4 regions of the Streptomyces caeni genome follow, and region 3 is predicted to be linked to each of the others. Evidence: riboswitches for the same ligand, from Rfam matches in the RefSeq annotation. Region 3 holds a riboswitch; each other region holds the start of a gene.
What was found. A riboswitch is a leader RNA that binds a small molecule or an ion and turns the genes downstream of it on or off. The one in region 3 is predicted to bind cyclic di-AMP.
Positions count from the first base shown of each region.

Region 1: it holds a riboswitch for cyclic di-AMP, as region 3 does, so the genes downstream of both, ACFSL4_RS17950 (C40 family peptidase) here and ACFSL4_RS26155 (C40 family peptidase) in region 3, are expected to answer to the same signal.
Region 2: it holds a riboswitch for cyclic di-AMP, as region 3 does, so the genes downstream of both, ACFSL4_RS32050 (M23 family metallopeptidase) here and ACFSL4_RS26155 (C40 family peptidase) in region 3, are expected to answer to the same signal.
Region 4: it holds a riboswitch for cyclic di-AMP, as region 3 does, so the genes downstream of both, ACFSL4_RS23125 (transglycosylase SLT domain-containing protein) here and ACFSL4_RS26155 (C40 family peptidase) in region 3, are expected to answer to the same signal.

Region 1 is NZ_JBHUDX010000048.1:47,414-52,474, forward strand. Features, by position in the region: gene ACFSL4_RS17925 (8-amino-7-oxononanoate synthase) at 1-310, shown strand, start outside; gene ACFSL4_RS17930 (DUF397 domain-containing protein) at 455-679, opposite strand; gene ACFSL4_RS17935 (helix-turn-helix domain-containing protein) at 689-1,549, opposite strand; gene ACFSL4_RS17940 (ATP-binding protein) at 1,799-2,257, shown strand; gene ACFSL4_RS17945 (DUF6328 family protein) at 2,449-2,985, opposite strand; gene ACFSL4_RS17950 (C40 family peptidase) at 3,065-3,538, opposite strand; cyclic di-AMP (ydaO/yuaA leader) riboswitch at 3,542-3,737, opposite strand; gene ACFSL4_RS17955 (hypothetical protein) at 4,142-4,447, opposite strand; gene ACFSL4_RS17960 (ATP-dependent Clp protease proteolytic subunit) at 4,455-5,061, opposite strand, start outside.
Region 2 is NZ_JBHUDX010000100.1:14,249-19,309, reverse strand. Features, by position in the region: gene ACFSL4_RS32060 (dihydrofolate reductase family protein) at 8-1,156, shown strand; tRNA gene ACFSL4_RS32055 (tRNA-Met) at 1,329-1,402, shown strand; cyclic di-AMP (ydaO/yuaA leader) riboswitch at 1,900-2,056, shown strand; gene ACFSL4_RS32050 (M23 family metallopeptidase) at 2,067-3,101, shown strand; gene ACFSL4_RS32045 (PrsW family intramembrane metalloprotease) at 3,291-4,643, opposite strand; gene trmB (tRNA (guanosine(46)-N7)-methyltransferase TrmB) at 4,707-5,061, opposite strand, start outside.
Region 3 is NZ_JBHUDX010000080.1:15,272-20,332, reverse strand. Features, by position in the region: gene ACFSL4_RS26165 (hypothetical protein) at 1-124, shown strand, start outside; gene ACFSL4_RS26160 (tellurite resistance/C4-dicarboxylate transporter family protein) at 102-1,106, opposite strand; gene ACFSL4_RS26155 (C40 family peptidase) at 1,214-2,383, opposite strand; cyclic di-AMP (ydaO/yuaA leader) riboswitch at 2,392-2,562, opposite strand; gene pcrA (DNA helicase PcrA) at 3,005-5,061, shown strand, end outside.
Region 4 is NZ_JBHUDX010000066.1:27,561-32,621, reverse strand. Features, by position in the region: gene ACFSL4_RS23135 (NAD(P)-binding domain-containing protein) at 1-794, shown strand, start outside; gene ACFSL4_RS23130 (HAD family hydrolase) at 860-1,681, shown strand; gene ACFSL4_RS23125 (transglycosylase SLT domain-containing protein) at 1,665-2,162, opposite strand; cyclic di-AMP (ydaO/yuaA leader) riboswitch at 2,165-2,335, opposite strand; partial or broken gene ACFSL4_RS23120 (CocE/NonD family hydrolase) at 2,749-4,292, opposite strand; gene ACFSL4_RS23115 (polyprenyl synthetase family protein) at 4,590-5,061, shown strand, end outside.

The DNA.
Region 1 (5,061 bases), on a different contig from region 3:
CCTGCTGCGCCGTGAGCCGGAGCGTGCCGAGCGGGCGCGCGCGGTGGCGACGGCCCTGCACGCCCGCCTCACGGCCGAGGGTCATGAGGCGGTACGGCCGGATGCCGCCGTCGTCTCCGTGCGCGCGCCCTCCCCCGAGCAGGCCGTGCGGTGGGCGGCCGACTGCCGGGCGGCGGGAGTCGCCGTCGGCTGTTTCCGGCCGCCGTCGGTGCCCGACGGTGTCTCACGGCTGCGACTGACCGCCCGTGCGGATCTCACGGACGGGCAGACAGAGCACGCCGTACGCGTGATCGGCGAGACGCGGCCGTGAGTCGGCGGAACGGCCGTGCACCGAGCGTCATACGGCTGTGAACGGATATGACTCGTCCGCAGCGGTGCGGGGAATATTCATCCGGGAATTGACATCGACCGCGGCCGCGGAACGGCGTGCGACCGACCCCGCCCCGGAAATCGATCAGTCCAGTCCGTCCAGGAACTCCTTCCAGGTGCCGGGGGTGAAGAACAGGGCCGGCCCGGCCACGTTCTTGGAGTCGCGCACGGCCACCAGCCCGGCCCAGGGCCCCGGGCCCGGACGGGCGGTCTCGACACAGTTGTTCATTCCCGTACTGCGACTGCTGCGCAGCCACCGCACGCCGTGCAGGGACGCACTCGAAGGGATATGCCGAGGCGGTGCTGACATGATGCCTCCTTACGCAGCGCCGGCCAACGCGGCGATGCACTCCAACGATTCCTCGGGTGAAAGTGCGTGGATCCGAAGCGAGTTGAAGGCCTCGCTGTAGGCCTGAAGGTCTTCTTCCCGTTCGAGATAGAGGCTACTCGTCAAGTGGTCTAGAACAACCACGTCCAGATCAGATCTGCTCGGAAATGAGAAGATAACGAAAGGTCCGGTGATGCCGATGTGCGCCCCGGCGGCGAACGGCAGGACCTGGAGCCGCACGTGAGGCAGCGCGGCGGCGTCCAGGAGCCGCCTCAGCTGGCGGGTCATGACCTCAGGTCCGCCGACCTCCCGGTGCAGCACCGCCTCGTCCAGGACGGCGCTCAGCCGCAGCGGAGGATCCGAACGCAGCACTTCCTGCCGGGCCAGCCGCACCTCCACCAGCGTGTCCAGCTTGGCCTCCTCCAGCGTGCCGACGGCGGCGCGCGTCACCGCCCGCGCATACTCGGGCGTCTGCAGCAGCCCCGGCACCACCGAGGTCTCCAGTGTCCGCATCGCGCAGGCCTGCGACTCCAGGCTGATGAAGTCGCGGTAGGCCGGCGGCAGCACCCCGCGATACGCGTGCCACCAGTTCTGCCGGCCGCCGCCGTCCTCCGAGCCCGCCAACACCAGCAGCAGTTCGCGCAGTTCGGGGTCCTCGACGGCGTACGCGTCCAACAGCAGCCGTACGTCGGCCGGCTTGACGCCGCTGGCGCCCGTCTCGATCCGGCTCACCTTCGACTGGTGCCAGCCGACGAGCGCGGCCGCCGCGCCGCTTGTGAGACCCGACCGGGCACGCAGGGCGCGCAGTTCGGCGCCGAGCTTGCGGCGGCGCACCGCTGGTCCGTATTGCATGGGCGGCTCCCTCCGCACGGCGCGCGGTTTCACGGCGACGGTAGAGGATGGGCCGGGGCCCGGCCCAAATACGCTCGGTCGTCGGAGAGTTCACCGCTTCGGGCGACAGATATATGCATATCCCGGGGGAACGCACCCGGGAGAGCCCTGGTGATGGCAGTCTGGCGCGCAGCACCAAGTCCGGGACCGCACCGGAAACCAACCGCTCCGTGTCGGACTCCGGTCCCGTGGGAAAGGGACGACGTCGCCATGGCAGATCATCAGGAAGCATCCGTCACTCTGCCGAGCGATCCCGCCTCGGTCTCCGTGGCTCGAACATATGTCGCCGACATCCTCGCCGAATGGGGCCTGCCGAGGAACTCCGAGGTCGCCGATACCGTACGCCTCATCGTCTCCGAACTGACCACCAACGCCGTGCAGCACACCTTCGGGCAGTCGCCCACGTTCACGGTCGACCTCGCGCTCGACCGCGACGAGTTACTCCGCATCGGCGTCACCGACAGCCATCCCCGCTTCCCGAAACGGCTGCCCGCCGCCGTGCAGCAGGACAACGGCCGCGGCATGGTGATCATCCGCTGGCTGACCGCGGAGTACGGCGGCAAGGTGAGTGTGCGGCCCACCCGGGAGGGCGGCAAGACGGTCGCGATCGAACTTCCGTGGACCACGCGGGTCCAGTCCGTCGCGGCGGGAGGGCAGCAGGAGCCGTGACGGCGCGGCGGCCCGGTCCGCGCCCTCAGACACAGGTGGGCTCCGCCACCCGTCCGAAGGCCCCGCGCGGCGGCACGCGGAAGGCGTCGGGCGCGGGCAGCCTCGCCGGTGTGGTGGGCGACCGGGACGCCGCGCAGGGCGCCCGGGCCCCGGCGGCACCTCCTCCGCACCGCCCGCGGCCCGCGCGGCGGTCACCGGGAGCGCTCCGGCCCGTCCCGGTCCGCTCCCGCTCCGTGATTCCGTGGTGCCGTGAGGAGCCCGCGCCGCAGCAGCCAGGGCAGGACGCGCCACAGGCCCACGCAGACGAGGAACGTCCCCGCGCCCGCGGCGATGCCGGCGGCCCGGCCGAGCGACACATCCACCACCAGGAGCACCGAGCCGGTGAGCGCCAGCATCAGTACGCCCATCCCGATCGTGGCGAGACGGGAGGAGACCCGCACGATGGCGGGCTTGGCGTTCTGCTGGAAGAGCGAGCGGTGCAGCGCGGCGGGCGCCGTGAACAGGGCCGCGGCCAGCGCGGAGACGAGCAGCGTCGTGACGTAGATGACGCGCTGGACCGTGTCCAGGGACGGGAAACGCGGGGTGAAGGCCAGGGTCAGCAGGAACGCGAACAGGATCTGGACCCCGGTCTGGGTGACGCGCAGTTCCTGCAGCAGTTCGGCGAAGTTGCGGTCGGCGCGTTCCAGGGGAGTCTCGTGCCGCGCCTGGTAGGGAGCTCGGTCGGCCATGGTGCACGAGTTCCCGTTGCGGCCCTGGTCACGCCACGGCGGGGCGACGGCGCAGCGGGCCGTCGCCCCGCCGGCCGCATCAGCTCACCCGTCCGTACCAGACGCTCTTCGTCCAGATCTTCTGGAGCCTGACCACGTCCCCGGTCCTCGGCGAGTGCCAGATCTTTCCCTTCCCGGCGTAGATGCCGACGTGGTAGATGTTCCGGCCGGAGTGGAAGAACACCAGGTCTCCGGCCCTGCGGTGCGAGGACGAGACGTGGTGCGTCTTGTTGTACTGCGCCGCGGCCGTGCGGGGCAGTTTCTTGCCTGCCTTCTTGTAGGCGTAGAGCGTGAGCCCGGAGCAGTCGAAGCGGCGAGGTCCGGTGGCACCCCACTTGTACGGGGCCCCCTTCTTCGACGCCGCGGCCCGGAGGGCCTTCGTGGCCGGTGTCACGGCGGCCGCGTCGGTGGCGACGCCGGGGACGGCGATGCCGCCGCCGACGGCGGCGAGGGTGAGGGCCGAGGCGGTGCCGGCCCGGGTCAGCAGCGACGGGACACGATTGAACGCAGTCATGCGCAACCCTTCGTCAGCCGCCTGTGAAGGATGACCTGTCGGATTCGGACTGGCGAAGTAGCCCGGCCGCTCGCGCGGCTTCACCCCAAGGACCGTCCGGATCTCTCCGGTGGCCCGCCTTACCGGGTCCTCCACTCCTGCCGATCCACTCCTGTCGACCGGTCGTCCGGGCGGCGGCAGGACTCGGCGTCCGCCCAAACCGCCCCGCCGCGGTGGCGGGGGCTTGTCGTCAGGAAGGGATCTTCACCTACCGGGGTCCGAAAATCACAATGGAATCGGTGATTTGTGGCGTTACTCACCACTCACTCGTTCGGGTGGACAGGTCTCTTTTCGGCGGAAGTTGAGGACGTGAACCAGGCCCCGACCTGCATCGGAGTCCTGCCTCGCGCCCTGCGGGCAGCCGTGTTGCGCGACTCCTGCGGGCCTGAGGCCGGAGCCGTGTCTACTCCGGTCTGGGGTAAGCCATTTGGCCCGTTTGAGCCGCGCCGGACGGACGGCCGTCCGTCCGGCATGCCTGCGGAGCGGTCCGTCCGGCTCACCCTTCCGGCCCGGGGCGCGAGGCCGTTGTCCGCCGATTCCCCCGGAGGCGCCGGGGGAATCGGCTCAGTCCGCTCCGGGCGGCAGAGCGACGCGGCCCGTGCGGCGTTCGCCGTCGAGGACGCGCAGGGCGCGGGCGAGGGTGGGGCCGTGCAGTTCGTGCTCCCCGCGCAGGTGCATCAGCGTCAGCGCGTCGCGCAGGGCCGTCGCCTTGCCCACCAGGGCCTGGGCTGCGCGCAGTCCCCGGTAGGTGTCACCGGAGTGCGCGGGGTTGACACGGCCGAGCAGGTCGACGACATCGAGGTAACGGTCGATCAACTCGGCCTCCGCGTGGGTCAGCGCCGGCAGCGGGGGGAGTTCGGGCGGCAGCATCGGTGGCTCACCTCGCGCCGGGCGTGGTGCGCGAGGTCTTGCGGCTGGGAACGACGCGGTCGACCAGCCCGTACGCCACCGCGGCGCGGGAGTCGAGGACGGTGTCCCGCTCGATGTCGGCGGCGATGCGTTGCGGGGTGTGCCCCGTGTGCCGTGCCAGCATCTCCTCCAGGCACCTGCGGGTGCGCGTCAACTCCTCCGCCTGGACGGCCAGATCGGCGGCCTGTCCCCGCACGGGCTCCGGCAGGGACGGCTGGTGGATCAGCACGCGCGCACCGGGGAGCGCGAGCCGCTTGCCCGGCGCGCCTCCGGCGAGCAGCACCGCCGCGGCCGACGCCGCCTGGCCGAGGCAGACCGTCTCCACGTCGCAACTGGCGTACTGCATCGTGTCGTAGACCGCGGTCATGGCAGTGAACGAGCCGCCGGGGGAGTTGATGTACAGCGAGATGTCGCGGTCCGGGTCCAGGTACTCCAGATGCATGAACTGCGCCATCACGTCGTTCGCCGACGTGTCGTCGATCGGCGTTCCCAGGAACACGATCCGCTCGTCCAGGAGCTTCGCGTACGGGTCAAGGGTCCGCCGTCCGTAGCCGGTGCCTTCGGTGAACTCGGGC
Region 2 (5,061 bases), on a different contig from region 3:
GCACCTCATGGCCCACCCCTACGTCCTGTTGTCCGCCGCCGTCTCCCTCGACGGCTTCCTGGACGACACCGGGCCCGAGCGGCTCCTGCTGTCCGGGCCGGAGGACTTCGACCGGGTCGACGAGGTCCGGGCGGGCAGCGACGCCATCCTCGTCGGCGCGGGCACCGTGCGCACCGACAACCCGCGGCTGCTGGTCAACTCCGCGCGGCGGCGCGCGGCCCGGGTCGCCGCGGGGCTGCCGGAGTACCCGCTGAAGGTCACCGTCAGCGTGTCCGGGGACCTCGACCCGGAGGCCCTCTTCTGGCACACCGGCGGGGCGAAGACCGTCTACTCGACCGACAAGGGCGCCGAGCGGCTGCGCGGGCGGCTGCCGGCCGGCGTGGAAGTGGTGGCGCTCGGGCCGGACATGCAGTGGCGGGATGTGCTCGGCCACCTCGGGGACGTCAAGGGCGTGCGGCGGCTGATGGTCGAGGGCGGCGGGCAGGTGCACACTCAGCTGCTGCGGCAGGGGCTCGCGGACGAACTGCAGCTCGCGGTCGCGCCGCTGTTCGTGGGGGAGGCCGGCGCGCCGCGGATGTTCGGGCCGGGAGCCTATCCCCCGGGGCGGATGCGGCTGGTCGAGGCACGGGTGGTCGGTGACGTGGTCCTGATGCGCTACGTGCCCACGGCACCCGGGACCGGGCGGCTGGCCTTTGCCGCGGACCGGCGGTGGCTGGAGGCCGCCTGTGAGCTGGCGGCGCAGTGCCCGCCGTCCCGGACGGCCTTCAGTGTGGGCGCGGTGATCGTCGCGGCCGACGGCACGGAACTGGCACGGGCGCACTCCCGGGAGGGCGGCGACGCCGTGGTCCACGCGGAGGAGGCGGCGCTGGCCAAGCTCGACCCGGCGGACCCCCGGCTGGCCGCCGCCACGGTCTACAGCAGCCTGGAGCCGTGCGCCCGCCGCGCCTCCCGGCCCGCGCCGTGCGCCCGGCTGATCATCGACGCCGGGGTGCGACGGGTGGTCACCGCCTGGCGTGAACCGGACACCTTCGTGGCGTCCGCGGACGGGAACGCGCTGCTGGCTGCACAGGGGGTGGACGTGGTGGTGCTGCCGGAGTACGAGGACCTGGCGAAGGCCCCCAACGCCCATCTGCTGCCCCCGGCCACCCGCACGTGACGCCCGGGGACCACATCCCCACCCCCACCTCCGCCACGGCCGCCATGGCCGACGCGGCGCCGCGCCGGGGCCGCGCCGGGGCCGTGGGCGGCCGGAAAACGCTGGTGAAGGGCCCTGCGCGGAAAACCCGTGTGCCTCCTGCGGCGCGCATGGCGTACACTGATCTCACCGACGCGGGGTGGAGCAGCTCGGTAGCTCGCTGGGCTCATAACCCAGAGGTCGCAGGTTCAAATCCTGTCCCCGCTACTGATGGCCGAGGGCCGGAGTCCGAAAGGGCTCCGGCCCTCGGCGTGTGCCGTGGCCCGCCGCGGCCCCTCCCCGCCGCCGCCCCGGTCATACGCCGGCCGGCCCACAGAGGTCGTCCCGCCGGCCGCGTCCGCACCGGCCCGGGCGCCCTGCTGGCCGCCGTCACCGAGGACGTCGCCCGCCGTGCCGGCGGCCGTGCCACGGACGACATGGCCCTGCTGCCCTGCTGCCCTGCTGGCCGTGCGCCGGCCCGACCGGCCCTCGGCGTCGTCACGCCATGTGAACGAATGACGCCCCTGCGCATAACAACTGACACACCATCAATAACCGTGAGGCGGCCGAGGCGTGGTCAAGTCGCCCTATTTGGCCCGTTCCTGGCGTGAAAGTCCAGGTCAAAAGCATCAGTGATCTGGTGGAACGGCTTGGAATCCGGGCCCCGCGTCTATTAACGTTCGATAACGCAGCGCGGTCGTCCCAGCCGTCACAAGAGGCGGCTCCGTGCGCGTGTGCCGAATCCCGCAAGGGAGCCGGGGAACCACCACCTTGGGGTGAATCGGGCGGAAGCCGCCGTGGCAGCACGGCCGGTGACGCCCGTAGGAGACCTTCCTGCTCCGAACCCGTCAGCTAACCCGGTAGGCCAGTAGGAAGGAAGGAGTGCGCCCACGTGGCGTCCAACGGGCCTGCCCAGAGCACCTCGTTCGCTCCGAACGGCACTCAGACGTTCGGCTTCGCACCCCGTACCGACGAGGGCCCGTGGGAGGAGTGGAACCCCACCGAGGAGGCCCTCCGTCCCGTACGCGGCCGGCATCGCGTCACCAAGCAGCGCGGGGGCGGGCTCGCGCGCAGCTCCACCGTTCTCGGCGTCGGTGTGATGGCCGCCGTCGGCGCGGGCGGCATGGCCACCGCGCAGACCGGCAAGCCCCCGGTGTCGATATCCATGCCGGACCTGTCCTCGGTCGCGGACTCGGCCAAGGCGCTCCTCGGCGAGGACTCCGACGCCCCCAAGGGCTCCGCCACCGCCCTCAGCTCCGTCGGCCTGACCACCGCCGACGCCGCCGCGGGCAAGGCGGACGCGGGCGAGGCGCTGCGCGCCCGGATCCTGCAGCAGGCCGAGTCCCAGCAGGACCGGGTCGACAGCGCGGCCGCACAGGCCGCGGAGGACGCCGCCGCGAAGAAGGCCGCCGAGGCCGCCGCCAAGGCGCAGGACGCCGCGGAGGCCAAGGCCGCGGCCGAGAAGCAGCAGGCGATCGAGGAGGCCAAGAAGAAGGCCGAGGCCGCGCGCCTGGCCGAGCTCGCCAAGCAGTACGCGCTGCCGACCTCCTCGTACACCCTGACCTCCCGCTTCGGCGACGCCGGTTCCATGTGGTCCTCCGGCTACCACACCGGACTCGACTTCGCCGCGCCGACGGGCACGCTCATCAAGGCGGTCCACAGCGGCACCATCACCGAGGCGGGCTGGGCCGGTTCCTACGGGTACCGCACCATCCTCACCCTCGACGACGGCACCGAGCTGTGGTTCTGCCACCAGTCCTCGATCAGCGTCAGCGTGGGGCAGAAGGTGGCCACCGGTGACGTCATCGGCCGCGTGGGCGCGACCGGCAACGTGACCGGGCCGCACCTGCACCTGGAGGTGCACCCCGGCGGCGGCGACGCCATCGACCCGCTGGCGTGGCTGCGCAGCAAGGGCCTCAACCCCTGACGTCCCCTGAGGCACCGGGTCCGGGCCGTTCCCGGGCCCGAGGCGCCGCTCCCCTGACCCCGGCAGCCCTGGCGACACCCCCCCGACGGCAGGGCTGCCGGTCGTACCGACGCCGACGGACGAGGAGGCGGCGAAGCCGACGGCGGCGTCCGCGTGACCGTGCGGGGCGCGGCCGAGTGGGCCCGGCCCCTACCGGCGATACGGGTTGTACCCGGGATACGGCGCGGCCGGCCCGTGCTGTGGCACCCCGTACAGCGGCACTCCGTGCGGCGGCGCATACCCGTGGCCGTGCCACACCGGCGGCGCCATCGCGGGTGCCACCGGCGCCGTGACCCGCGCCGCGTACTCCAGTGCCGGCCGTGCCACCGCCCGACGCGCCCACAGCGCGCAGAGCAACTCCCGCTCCCGCACGATGAAATCGGCACCCGCCCGCCCCCGGCGCCCCCGGTGGCGCAGGAACGCCACCGACGTCGCGAACGCCTCGTACTCCGCGACCGAGCGCGCCGCCTCCTTCCCGAAGTGGTGGCCCGCGTACTCCCGGGCCAGCCGCCGCGCCCGCAGGGAACCGAGGACGAACGGCTCCACCGGTCCCAGCCATCCCGCGACCGCGTACGCGGGCAGCTCCTCCCGCACGGTCCTCAGCTCGCGCTGCCGGGTCCAGATCACCAGCCAGGTCAGCAGCCCGAACGCGGGTGCCATGAAGGCCGCGTAGACCGCGAAGAACCCGTACTCGCCGAACTTCGCCGACCCGTTCCACATGGCGTGCATGCCCATGGCGAGCAGCAGCCCGCCCAGCGGCGCCAGCAGCCGGCGTACGCGCTGGCGCTCCGCCGAGAGCGCGGTGATCCCGAAGCCGATGCCCGTGAGCACGGTGAACAGCGGGTGCGCGAACGGCGACATCACCACGCGCACGAAGAAGGTGGCGGCCGTGACGGAGGCGAGCCCTCGCCCCCCGCTCATCTGGTCGGTCCCGAAGGCCGTGCCCAGATAGAGGATGTTCTCGGTGAAGGCGAAACCGGTCGCGGTGACCCCCGCTATCACCACCCCGTCGACGATCCCGGTGAAGTCCCGTCTGCGGAAGAGGAAGACGAGCAGCACGGCCGCCGCCTTCGCGGACTCCTCGACGAACGGCGCTATGACCGTCGCGCCGAGCGTGTCGGCGCCGTTCGGATCGGCGGTCGTGGTCGCTATCCACCGCGTCGCGAAACTGTTCGCGACGATCGCTATGAGCGCGGCCGCGCACGCGCCCCACGCGAAGGCGAAGACCAGGTTCCGCCAGGGACCGGGCTCGACCCGGTCCAGCCAGCGGAAGGCCGCCACCAGCAGCGGCACGGGCAGGACGGCCAGGGCGAGCCCGACGAGGAAGCCCTCGGTGCCGGTCTGCTGCCGCACGAGGGCGAGGATCACGAGCCCGGACAGCGCGAGGAGGGTGATCAGCGCCCCGTACCGCACCCACCGCCTCTGCCACCAGTGCGGGTGCCGGAGCACGCCCCCGTCCACGGGACCGTCGGGGTACGTCGGGTACGGGGGAAGGGTGGCCACGGCATCGACCCTAACGAGACAGGGGCGCCGCCCGCGACGGTGCCCGGTGGACCCGCGGGGCGCTCAGCCGCCGGCGGCCGGCTGGTCTCGGTGCTGCACGCGCCGGAACAACAGATCGTTCACCACATGACCCTTGTCCAGTCCCTGGCCCTCGAAACGGGTCAGCGGCCGGAACGCGGGCCGTGCCGCACAGCCGCCGCCCGGCTGGGTGTTCTCGAACTCCGGGTGGGCGGTGAGCACCTGGAGCATCTGCTCGGCGTACGGCTCCCAGTCCGTGGCGCAGTGCACCAGCGCGCCCGGCTTCAGACGGGTGGCGGCGAGCGTGAGGAACTCCGGCTGGATGAGCCGCCGCTTGTGGTGGCGCTTCTTGGGCCAGGGGTCGGGGAAGTAGACGCGCAGCCCGTCGAGGGAGTGCGGT
Region 3 (5,061 bases):
GCTCGTCGTGATCCTCGGGCTGGTCTACGTCAAGCGCGACGAGGAGAGGGTCCAGGCTCCCCTCTTCGGCCTCGTGGGCGCGCTGACCTGTGTGAACATCTTCATCGCGGTTCTCTGGGTCTGACGTCCTGGGCCTCGTCGGGGGAACTGAGGCTTCGCGTGACGGCGTGGGCGGCTCCCGCGAGGACCGCGCACCAGACGGCCGCCGCGATCCACAGCAGCACCCGGCCGGGGCCGCGCAGCCACGGCGTGCCCAGGGAGGACGCGACGGACAGTGTCGCCACCGCCGTCATGCCCAGCGTGAAGACGGTGGCCCAGCGCGGTGCGTCGTAGCCGAGCCGTGGCCGGAGCGCTTCTGCCACGACCAGCACGCCGTACCAGGCGAAGCTGAGGACGAGGAGGGCGCCGGTGGTGGCCCGCAGGACGCCGTCGTCGTCGTTGCTCCAGAGGTACGGTCCGTGGTGCGCCGCGGCGACGAGCTGGGACCCGGCCAGCGTGGAGATCGCGAGCCCGCCGCCGGCGATCCAGTGGTCTCCGGCACCGGTCAGCAGCTGCCGCGGGTCGAAACGCCACAGCCCCACCAGGTAGAACACCAGTCCGAGCCAGAAGAAGACCAGGGCCAGGTGTGCCGGCCACGCCATGCCCACCGCCGCGGCGATCACCGCCGCGAGCGCCGAGATCCCCTGCGTCGCCACGCACCCGAGGAACACCACCCCGGGCCGGTGCCGCTCCCCCCGCCGCAGGACCGGGTACACCAGGCCCGCCCACAGCGCGACGGCGAGCGCGAGGAGCGCCCCGGCGAGCCGCTGCGCGCCCAGGAGGGACACCCGCGCCCCCAGCACGGTGGTCGCCGCGACCGGGGTGAGCGCGGTCGGGGAGCCCGCCCGGGCCGGCTCCCACGGCCCGCGCAGCCACAGCAGGCGCACGGCGGCGTCGGCGACGAGCCCCAGCCAGGCGGAGCACGCCAGGGCCAGGACGATACGGGAGAGGACCTCGTACCCGGTCAGATGCAGCCCGACCGACAGGATGCCGGTCGCCAGCACGGCGGCACCGGTGGCGGGCGGACGCCGCACCCACCGGGTGCGGAGCGCGGAGGTGCCTGACATGCGCCCGATGCTAGGCACGTACACGGGGGTCGGGTACGGGGCACGCGCGCGGGGAGGCGGAAAACAACCCCACGCGCGCGTGCCGGACGGCATCGGCGGCCACGGCCTCAGGCCGGCCGCACCACACTGTGGATGATCGACGCGCCGTCGTAGTAGATCGACTCCTCGCGCACGTACGCACCGGGCTTGGGGGCGTGGATCATCATGCCGTTGCCGATGTAGATGCCGACGTGGCTGATGTCGTCGTAGAAGAAGATCAGATCACCGGGCCTGGCATCGGCGAGCGAGACGGTCGTACCCGCGTTGACCTGGTCGTAGGTGGTGCGCGGAAGTGTCACCCCGGCGGCCTTCCAGGCGGCCTGGGTCAGGCCCGAGCAGTCGTAGGAGTCGGGCCCGGTCGCACCCCACACATACGGCTTGCCGATCTGTGCGCGGGCGAAGTCGAGCGCCTTGGCCGCCTTCGTCGCGTAGGTGTCCGTGGACGTGGACCCGGAGTCCGTGGACGTGGAAGAGGACCCGGAGGTGCCGGTCGTGGTGCCCGAGGACGACTGCTGCCGGGCGGCCTGCTGCGCCGCCTGCTGCCGCGCCAGCTCCTCCGCCTGACGCTGGGCCTCCTCCTGCTTCTTCTTCTCGATCGCGGCGAGCCGCGCCTTCTCCTCCGCGGTCAGGTCGGACAGCAGCTGCCGCGCGGTGGCGAGCTTCTTCTGGACGTCCGCCTTGGTCGCTCTGAGCTTCTGCTGCGACTCGGTGAGCGTCTGCAGGCTCTTGGCGGCCTCCCGCCGCTTCTGCATCGTCGCGGACTGCTCGGTGACGTACTGGTCGACCGCGTCCTTCTGGCGGCTGGTCAGCCGGTCCATCAGCTGGGTCTGGTCGAAGTAGTCCTGAGGCGAGTCGGCCAGCAGGAAGGTGGCCGTGTCGGGGGCCGCGGCCCCGGTGCGGTACTGCGCCGCGGCGAACGAACCCAGTTCGTCCCGCGCCTCGTTGAGCCTCTGGGTGCGTTCGGCGACGTCGTCGAGGAGTGTGTCGACGCGCTTGCGCTGCTTGGCGGTCTTCTCCTTGGCCGCGTTGTACTCGTCGGTGGCGGACTCGGCCTGGTGGTAGAGCTCGTCGACCTTCTTCTCGACCTCCTCGAGGCTCGGTCTGCCGTCCGTGGAGGGTGCGGCGTTCGCCGTCTGGGAGAGCAGGGCCACGGAGGTGAGGGCCGCCGTCGCGAGGGCGGGAGTCCGTATGCCTGCGATGCGCGTGCCTGAGGGGCGCGCCTTGCGGTGCGGCGCCATGGGAGGCGACTCCTTCCGTACACCGCCTACCGGGTTAGCTGTCGGGTTCGGGCGGGTGGCTTTGGAAGGTGTGCCCTACGGCCGTCCCCCCGAAAGGCGGTTGGCCGATTCACCCCAAGGTCGGTTGGGTCCCCGGCTCCGGCTGCCCACGGGCACACCGGACTCGGCGGGGGCCGCGCGGCCCGGCGACCTTCGCCGGTGGGGGGCGAGCGGCCCGCCCGGAACCGTAGCCAACTGGTGCGGCCCGTGTGAAGGTTGATGTGCGATATGCCCGATACATTTTCGTGACCTTGACCATGGGTGTGGCTCACCGCGGTCAATGGGGAGGGGTCTGCGGTATGTTGGCCGCCTTTCCCCCGGAGTCGGGGCAAGTGGTGCCCCGTGCCCGGTTCCCGGGCGTCGCTCGCGGCCGGGGCGGGAGACGGACGGACTCCGGCGGGACGTCGCCTCCTGTGATGTGACGGGTTCGCAGCGTGATACCCGTCGGGGTGGGGGTCGCGGAAGATCCCCGTACCCGTACCCGTACCCGTACCCGTACCCGTACCCGGATCAGGCTCCGGCGGGACGGACTTCTCGGGGCGGCAACCGGTTGTCGGTGGGGCGGCCTAGACTCGGAGAGCGATGAGCAGCCTCTTTGACGACAGCTTCCTGGCGGACCTCAAGGGCACCCCGGCCCACGAGGAGGAGCCACCGCCGCCCGACGACGATCACGGAGCGGAGCCGGTTCCGGACGATCTGTTCGGTGGACGGTTCGACGTGCCGCCGGACCGCGACCCCTACTACCGCAACGGCGCGCACCGCCCCGCCCTCGACCCGCAGGCGCTGCTGGAGGGGCTGAACGAGAACCAGCGCGCGGCCGTCGTGCACGCCGGCTCCCCCCTGCTCATCGTGGCCGGCGCCGGCTCCGGCAAGACCCGTGTGCTCACGCACCGCATCGCGTATCTGCTGGCCCAGCGGGGCGTGCACCCCGGCCAGATCCTCGCGATCACCTTCACCAACAAGGCCGCGGGCGAGATGAAGGAGCGCGTCGAGCAACTCGTCGGCCCGCGGGCGAACGCGATGTGGGTGATGACCTTCCACAGCGCCTGCGTGCGCATCCTGCGGCGGGAGAGCAAGAAGCTCGGCTTCACGTCCTCCTTCTCGATCTACGACGCCGCGGACAGCAAGCGGCTGATGGCGCTCGTCTGCCGTGACCTGGACCTCGATCCCAAGCGCTTCCCGCCCAAGTCCTTCAGCGCCAAGATCTCCAACCTGAAGAACGAGCTGATCGACGATGAGGACTTCGCCGCCCAGGCCGCCGACGGCTTCGAGAAGACCCTTGCCCAGGCGTACGCGCTGTACCAGTCGCGACTGCGCGAAGCCAACGCGCTCGACTTCGACGACCTGATCATGACGACGGTCAACCTGCTCCGCGCGTTCCCGGACGTCGCCGAGCACTACCGCCGCCGCTTCCGCCACGTGCTCGTCGACGAGTACCAGGACACGAACCACGCCCAGTACGCCCTGGTGCGCGAGCTGGTCGGTCCCGCGGGCGGCGGCCGGCCCGAGGACGTGCCGCCGGGCGAGGACGACCTGCGCCCCGCCGAACTGTGCGTCGTCGGCGACGCCGACCAGTCGATCTACGCCTTCCGCGGCGCGACCATCCGCAACATCCTCCAGTTCGAGGAGGACTACCCGGACGCCACGACGATCCTCCTGGAGCAGAACTACCGCTCCACCCAGACGATCCTCAGCGCCGCCAACGCGGTCATCGAGCGCAACGAGTCCCGCCGCCCCAAGAACCTGTGGACCAACGCGGGCGCGGGCGCGCGGATCACCGGCTATGTGGCCGACACCGAGCACGACGAGGCGCAGTTCGTCGCCGACGAGATCGACCGCCTCACCGACCGGGGCGAGGCGAAGGCGGGCGACGTCGCCGTCTTCTACCGTACGAACGCCCAGTCCCGCGTCTTCGAAGAGGTCTTCATCCGCGTCGGACTGCCCTACAAGGTCGTCGGCGGCGTCCGCTTCTACGAGCGCAAGGAGGTCCGGGACGTCCTGGCGTACCTGCGGGTGCTGGCGAACCCGGAGGACTCCGTGCCGCTGCGGCGGATCCTGAACGTGCCGAAGCGAGGGATCGGCGAGCGCGCCGAAGCGATGATCGACGCCCTGGCCCAGCGGGAGAAGGTCAGCTTTCCGCAGGCGCTGCGCCGCGTCGACGAGGCGTACGGCATGGCCGCGCGCTCGACGAACGCGGTCAAGCGGTTCAACGCGCTGATGGAGGACCTGCGGACGATCGTGGAGTCGGGCGCGGGACCGGCCACGGTCCTGGAGGCTGTCCTCGAACGCACCGGCTACCTGGCGGAGTTGCAGGCATCGACCGATCCCCAGGACGAGACCCGCATCGAGAACCTTCAGGAACTCGCCGCCGTGGCGCTTGAGTTCGAGCAGGAGCGCGGGGAAAGCGAGTCGGGCACGCTGCCCGACTTCCTGGAGAAGGTCGCCCTGGTCGCCGACTCCGACCAGATCCCCGACGACGAGGAGGAGGGGGGCGGCGTCATCACGCTGATGACCCTCCACACCGCCAAGGGCCTCGAATTCCCGGTGGTCTTCCTGACCGGCATGGAGGACGGCGTCTTCCCGCACATGCGCGCGCTCGGCCAGACCAAGGAACTGGAGGAGGAGCGGCGCCTGGCGTA
Region 4 (5,061 bases), on a different contig from region 3:
TCGTGGCGACCGGCCTGTCGGGTCTGGCTCATCTGCCGCCGGAGCTGGCCACCGCGGCGGCGGACGGACCCACGCCGACCGGCCCCCTCTCCCACAGCTCCCAGCACCACGACCTGTCCCGTTTCTCCGGCAGGGACCTGCTGGTCGTCGGTGCGGGCCAGTCGGCGCTGGAGACAGCGGTGCTGGCGGCGGAGGCGGGCGCGCGCGTGCGCGTCGTCTCGCGCGGCCGGGGCCGGGTCGCGTTCGGCGCGCCGCCCTGGAAGCAGCCGAGGCTGCGTCCCGAGTCGCCGTTCGGCCGTGCCTGGTCGCTGTGGGCCCTGAGCTACTACCCGCACCCGTACCGCTTCCTGCCCGCCCGTACCCGCCACTACCTGGTCCGCCGAGTCCTCGGCCCCCTCGGCGCGTGGTGGCTGCGCGACCGCTTCGAGGGCAGGGTGCAGCTACAGGAGATCGCCCGCCTGGTGCGCGCGTCCGCGCCGCACGGCGGCCCGTCCCTGACGGTCCTGACGCACACGGGCCGCACGGTGGAACTGCACGGCGACCATGTGATCGCCGCGACCGGCTACCGCGTGGACATCGCCGCGATGGACTTTCTGGCCCACGAGCTGCGCACGGAACTGGCGGTGAGCCGCGGCACGCCGAAGCTGGGGGCGGGATATGTGTCCTCCGTCCCCGGTCTGTACTTCACGGGCCTTCCGGCGGCGGCCTCGTATGGGCCCGTGATGCGCTTCGTGTGCGGTACGCAGTTCGCGTCGCCGCGGCTGGTGCGGCATCTGGCGGCGGCTCACGGCTGAGTCCTCGCGGTCCTCGTCCGGTTCGGGCCGAGCATGCGGGGGTGTTCCATCCGTATTCTCTGATCATGGCCGCACCCCTCACATATGCACTCATCGCCACCGACCTGGACGGAACCCTGCTGCGTGGTGACGACACGCTCTCCGACCGGTCGAAGGCCGCTCTGGCGCGGGCCGTGGCGTCCGGCGCCCGGCACCTGGTGGTGACGGGGCGTCCGGCGCCCAGGGTGCGGCCGCTGCTCGACGACCTGGGCAGCGAGGGGCTCGCGGTGTGCGGGCAGGGCGCGCAGGTGTACGACGCCGGCGCGGACCGGCTGCTGTTCTCCGTCACCCTGGACCGGGAGTTGGCCGAGACCGCGCTCGGCAAGATCGAGGCCGAGGTGGGGCAGGTCTACGCGGCGGTCGACCAGGACGGGGTGGACGGACTCACGCTCATCGAGCCCGGCTACCGGATGCCGCACCCCACCCTGCCCGCGGTGCGCGTCGAACGGCGCGACGACCTGTGGTGCGAGCCCATCAGCAAGGTGCTGCTGCGCCATCCCACCTTGTCCGACGACGAGTTGGCGGTGGCGGCCCGTGGCGCGATCGGGTCCCTGGCGACGGTCACCATGTCGGGGCCCGGAACCGTCGAACTCCAGCCGTGCGGCATCACCAAGGCGACGGGGCTCGCGCTGGCCGCCGAGCATCTGGGCCTGAGCCCGTCGCGGACCATCGCCTTCGGCGACATGCCCAACGACATCCCCATGTTCGACTGGGCCGCGCACGGCGTCGCCATGGCCAACGCCCACCCCGAACTCAAGGCGGTCGCCGACGAGGTCACCCTGTCCAACGAGGACGACGGCATCGCCGTCGTCCTCGAGAGACTGTTCGGGCTCAGTAGGCGCTGTTGACGTTGTCGATCGAGCCGTACCGGTGGGCCGCGTAGTTGCAGGCGGCCGTGATGTTCGCGACCGGGTCGTAGGGGTCGTACGCCGTGCCGGGCACGTGGTAGGCGCGGAAGGTCGGGTCGATGACCTGCAGGAGGCCCTTGGACGGAATGCCCTTCGTGGCGTTGGAGTCCCAGAGGTTGATGGCCCGCGGGTTGCCCGACGACTCGCGCATCACATTGCGGTAGATCCCCTGGTAGGAACCGGGAATCCCGTGTTTCGCCATGACGGCCAGCGACTGGCGTATCCAGCCGTCGAGGCTGCCGCGGTAGGTCGTGGCCGTCGCCGCTTCGGCGGCGGGTGTGGCGGCCGAGGCACTCGTCGCGCCGACGACGGGAAGGGCGAGCACCGCGGCGGCGGTCGCCGCGACGGCGAGGGTGCGGCGGACGCGGGTGGCCTTGGACCGGTCGTTCCGACGGCGTACGGGCAGGGCGAAAGCGGGCATGTCGTTTTCCTCTCCGGCGCCTGCGAGGTGAGCTGTCGGGTTCGGGCTGGGAGGTGCCCGGCCGTGTCCTCGGTCCCGAGGGCACGGCTTCACCCCAAGCCGTTCCGGCGCGGTGTCCGGCTCGGCGACTTACCTGGGTCCCCCGCTCCTGCCGTCATCGGTGGATGGGCCCTCGAGCGGCGGCAGGATTCGGCGATCCGCTCGGGTCGAGAGGAAGGTATGCGAGGGGAGATGCCCGGAACAAGCAGGAAGTCATCGTCCGGTCGAAATGACCTTGACATTATGCAATGTGGATGTTGATCCGCTTTGAGGTCGGCGGCCAACGCGCCCTTTGTGGAAGGAAAGTTGGCCACATGACCGAAAAGAGTCGCATCGGGGTGGCGTGACCGATTTCACTGGCATCCTCCCCACGCCGAGGAATTCGGTGTTATGGGAAATCGAATGTCAATTCGGGCAAATCGGTCGATGGCTGCCCGCCCGGTGGGAGCTGTTCGCGCCATCGGCGCTCCGAGTGGCGAAGCTCACGGGAAGTGCGGTTCGAATGCCTCCAATTCGGGCATTCCGTCGGAGTGGTGGAGGCGGCCACCGTGCGGGGAATCCTCGTCTCCCATGTCCGGTGGAACACCACCTCGTCCCCGTCCTTGCAGACCACCTCGTCCGAGACGACGAACTCCGTCGCCGTGCAGGCGATCCCGGAGCGCGTCTCCACCCTGGCGTCCCATCCCGTCTCCGGGCGGTGCATCCGGACGGACCGGTCCGAGCGGGCCCGGGCCGTCAACGCGTCCGAGTCCTCGACGGTGTACGTCTCCCGGGCGTCCTCGGTGACCTCGAGACCGTCGGGGTGCACGAGAACACCCTCGCGGCACGGGACGAGTTCGAGGCGCCACTCGCCCTTCGCCACGTCCCGGACCACCAGCCGGGGCGGGCGCGGCCCGTCGGGCACGGCCGGGGAGCTGACGCCCAGCGGCCGGGCGTGCTCCGGTTCCCGAACACGATGGGCGGCCCCGACTGCGCCGTGTGCAGGGGAAGTTCGAGCCGACTGCCGGCCGGGTCCAGGACGAGGCCCGCCTCCGAACCCGGTTGCGGCCACAGCCACGGCCAGTACGCGCAGGACACGGCGAGGCGGATGCGATGGCCGGGTGGGAAGACGTGCCCGACGCAGCCCAGCTCGACCATCACGTCCTCCGTGGCACCCGGGGTCCAGGGACCGTCCGGTCGCGGCCGTGGCGTGCGGACAGGTCCAGTGCGCCGCGGGTGACGAGGGTCGACACCCCGTCGGGTGCCACGTCGCACAGCCGTGCGACCACCTGGCCGCACGGCACCGGGCAGGTCAGCCGCAACCGCACTCGGTCGGCCGGGAGGCGCTCCGGGAGTGCGAGCACGGTGTCCCGGTACGGGTCGTGCCGGCCACCCACCGCGAGCACGGCGGCCCGGAGCGTGCCGGGGGTCGCGGGGTGGGCGCCGTCGCCGTCGAGTCCGTGGGCGCCGTGCCTGCCGACCCGCGCGGGTGCGGGCGGGAGGGCGGAGGGACTCCGGGCGCCTGATCCAGCCGTCGCGCCACACCGTGCCCGCATACCGGGGGTCCGGTGGCCGGGCCGCGAGGGCGAGCATCGCCGCCTCCCGGGCGTGGGCGCCGCCGGTGAGGGCGGAGCCGCCGGGGTGGCCCACGTCGTCGTACGGGTCGTCCGCGGCGCAGACCGCCACGACCGCCTTGAGCGGTTCGGGAGCGAGGGCCGCGATCCGGAGGGCGGCGGAGCCGCCCCGGGAGACGCCGAACATGCCCACGTGCCCGTCGCACCACGGCTGTGCGGCGAGCCGTTCGACGACCTCGACGCCGTCCTGCAGCCCGGTCGCCCCGTCGGCGTCGGCGGGCAGGCCGTCCGAGTTGCCGTACCCGCGGGCGTCCACGCGCACGGAGGCGTAGCCGTGGCCCGCGTAATAGGGGTGGCGCTGGTGGTCGCGGGCGGCGGTCGCGTCGGTGAGACGGCCCGGGAGGTATTCGAGCAGGGCCGGGAAGGCCCCCTCGGTGAGCGGACGCCATGCGCGCGCGTACAGACGGGTGCCGTCCTGGAGCGGGATCCAGAAGTCGTCGTGGGCCGTCTCGTGGGGGAAGGCCGTACGGATGCGCATGTGCCTGACCTCGGAATGCGGAGCGCAGCACAAAAAGGTGCACTTCGGGTATATCGATAAATATGTATTCGTATGGCCCGATCAAGAACTTACCGTTCGTGATCCGATACCGCCCGGCCTGGAACAGCGGGCGCTCGCGGTGATCGAAACCTGACCGGATACGCTGACTTGAGTGATGGCAGCGACAGATCGACAAACGCGATGAGCCGAGTCGACCGGCGACGTCATCGACCCAGTGACCGTCCTTGAGACCGACCGTGTGATCGTCAGCAGACGTCAGCAGACAGGAGACCCCACGTGACCGTCGTCGGGCCGTTCGGGCTGAGCGTGCGGGACCAGGCTCTGGAAGCCGATGTCCAGGCCGGATTGGCCGCTGTCGAGGAAGGGCTGCTCGACGCCACCAAGAGCGAGGTGCCCTTCATCACGCAGGCCGCACAGCATCTCGTGCGCGCGGGCGGGAAGCGGTTCCGGCCGCTGCTCGTGATGCTCGCGGCCCAGTTCGGCGACCCGTACGCGCCAGGGATCGTCCCCTCGGCCGTGGTCGTCGAACTGACCCACCTCGCCACCCTCTACCACGACGACGTGATGGACGAGGCCGAGGTGCGGCGCGGGGTGGACAGCGCGAACACCCGCTGGGGCAACTCGGTCGCCGTCCTCACCGGTGACTTCCTGTTCGCGCGGGCCTCGCACATCCTGGCCGACCTCGGCCCGGAGGCCGTCCGCATCCAGGCGGAGGCGTTCGAGCGGCTGGTCACGGGCCAGATCCTGG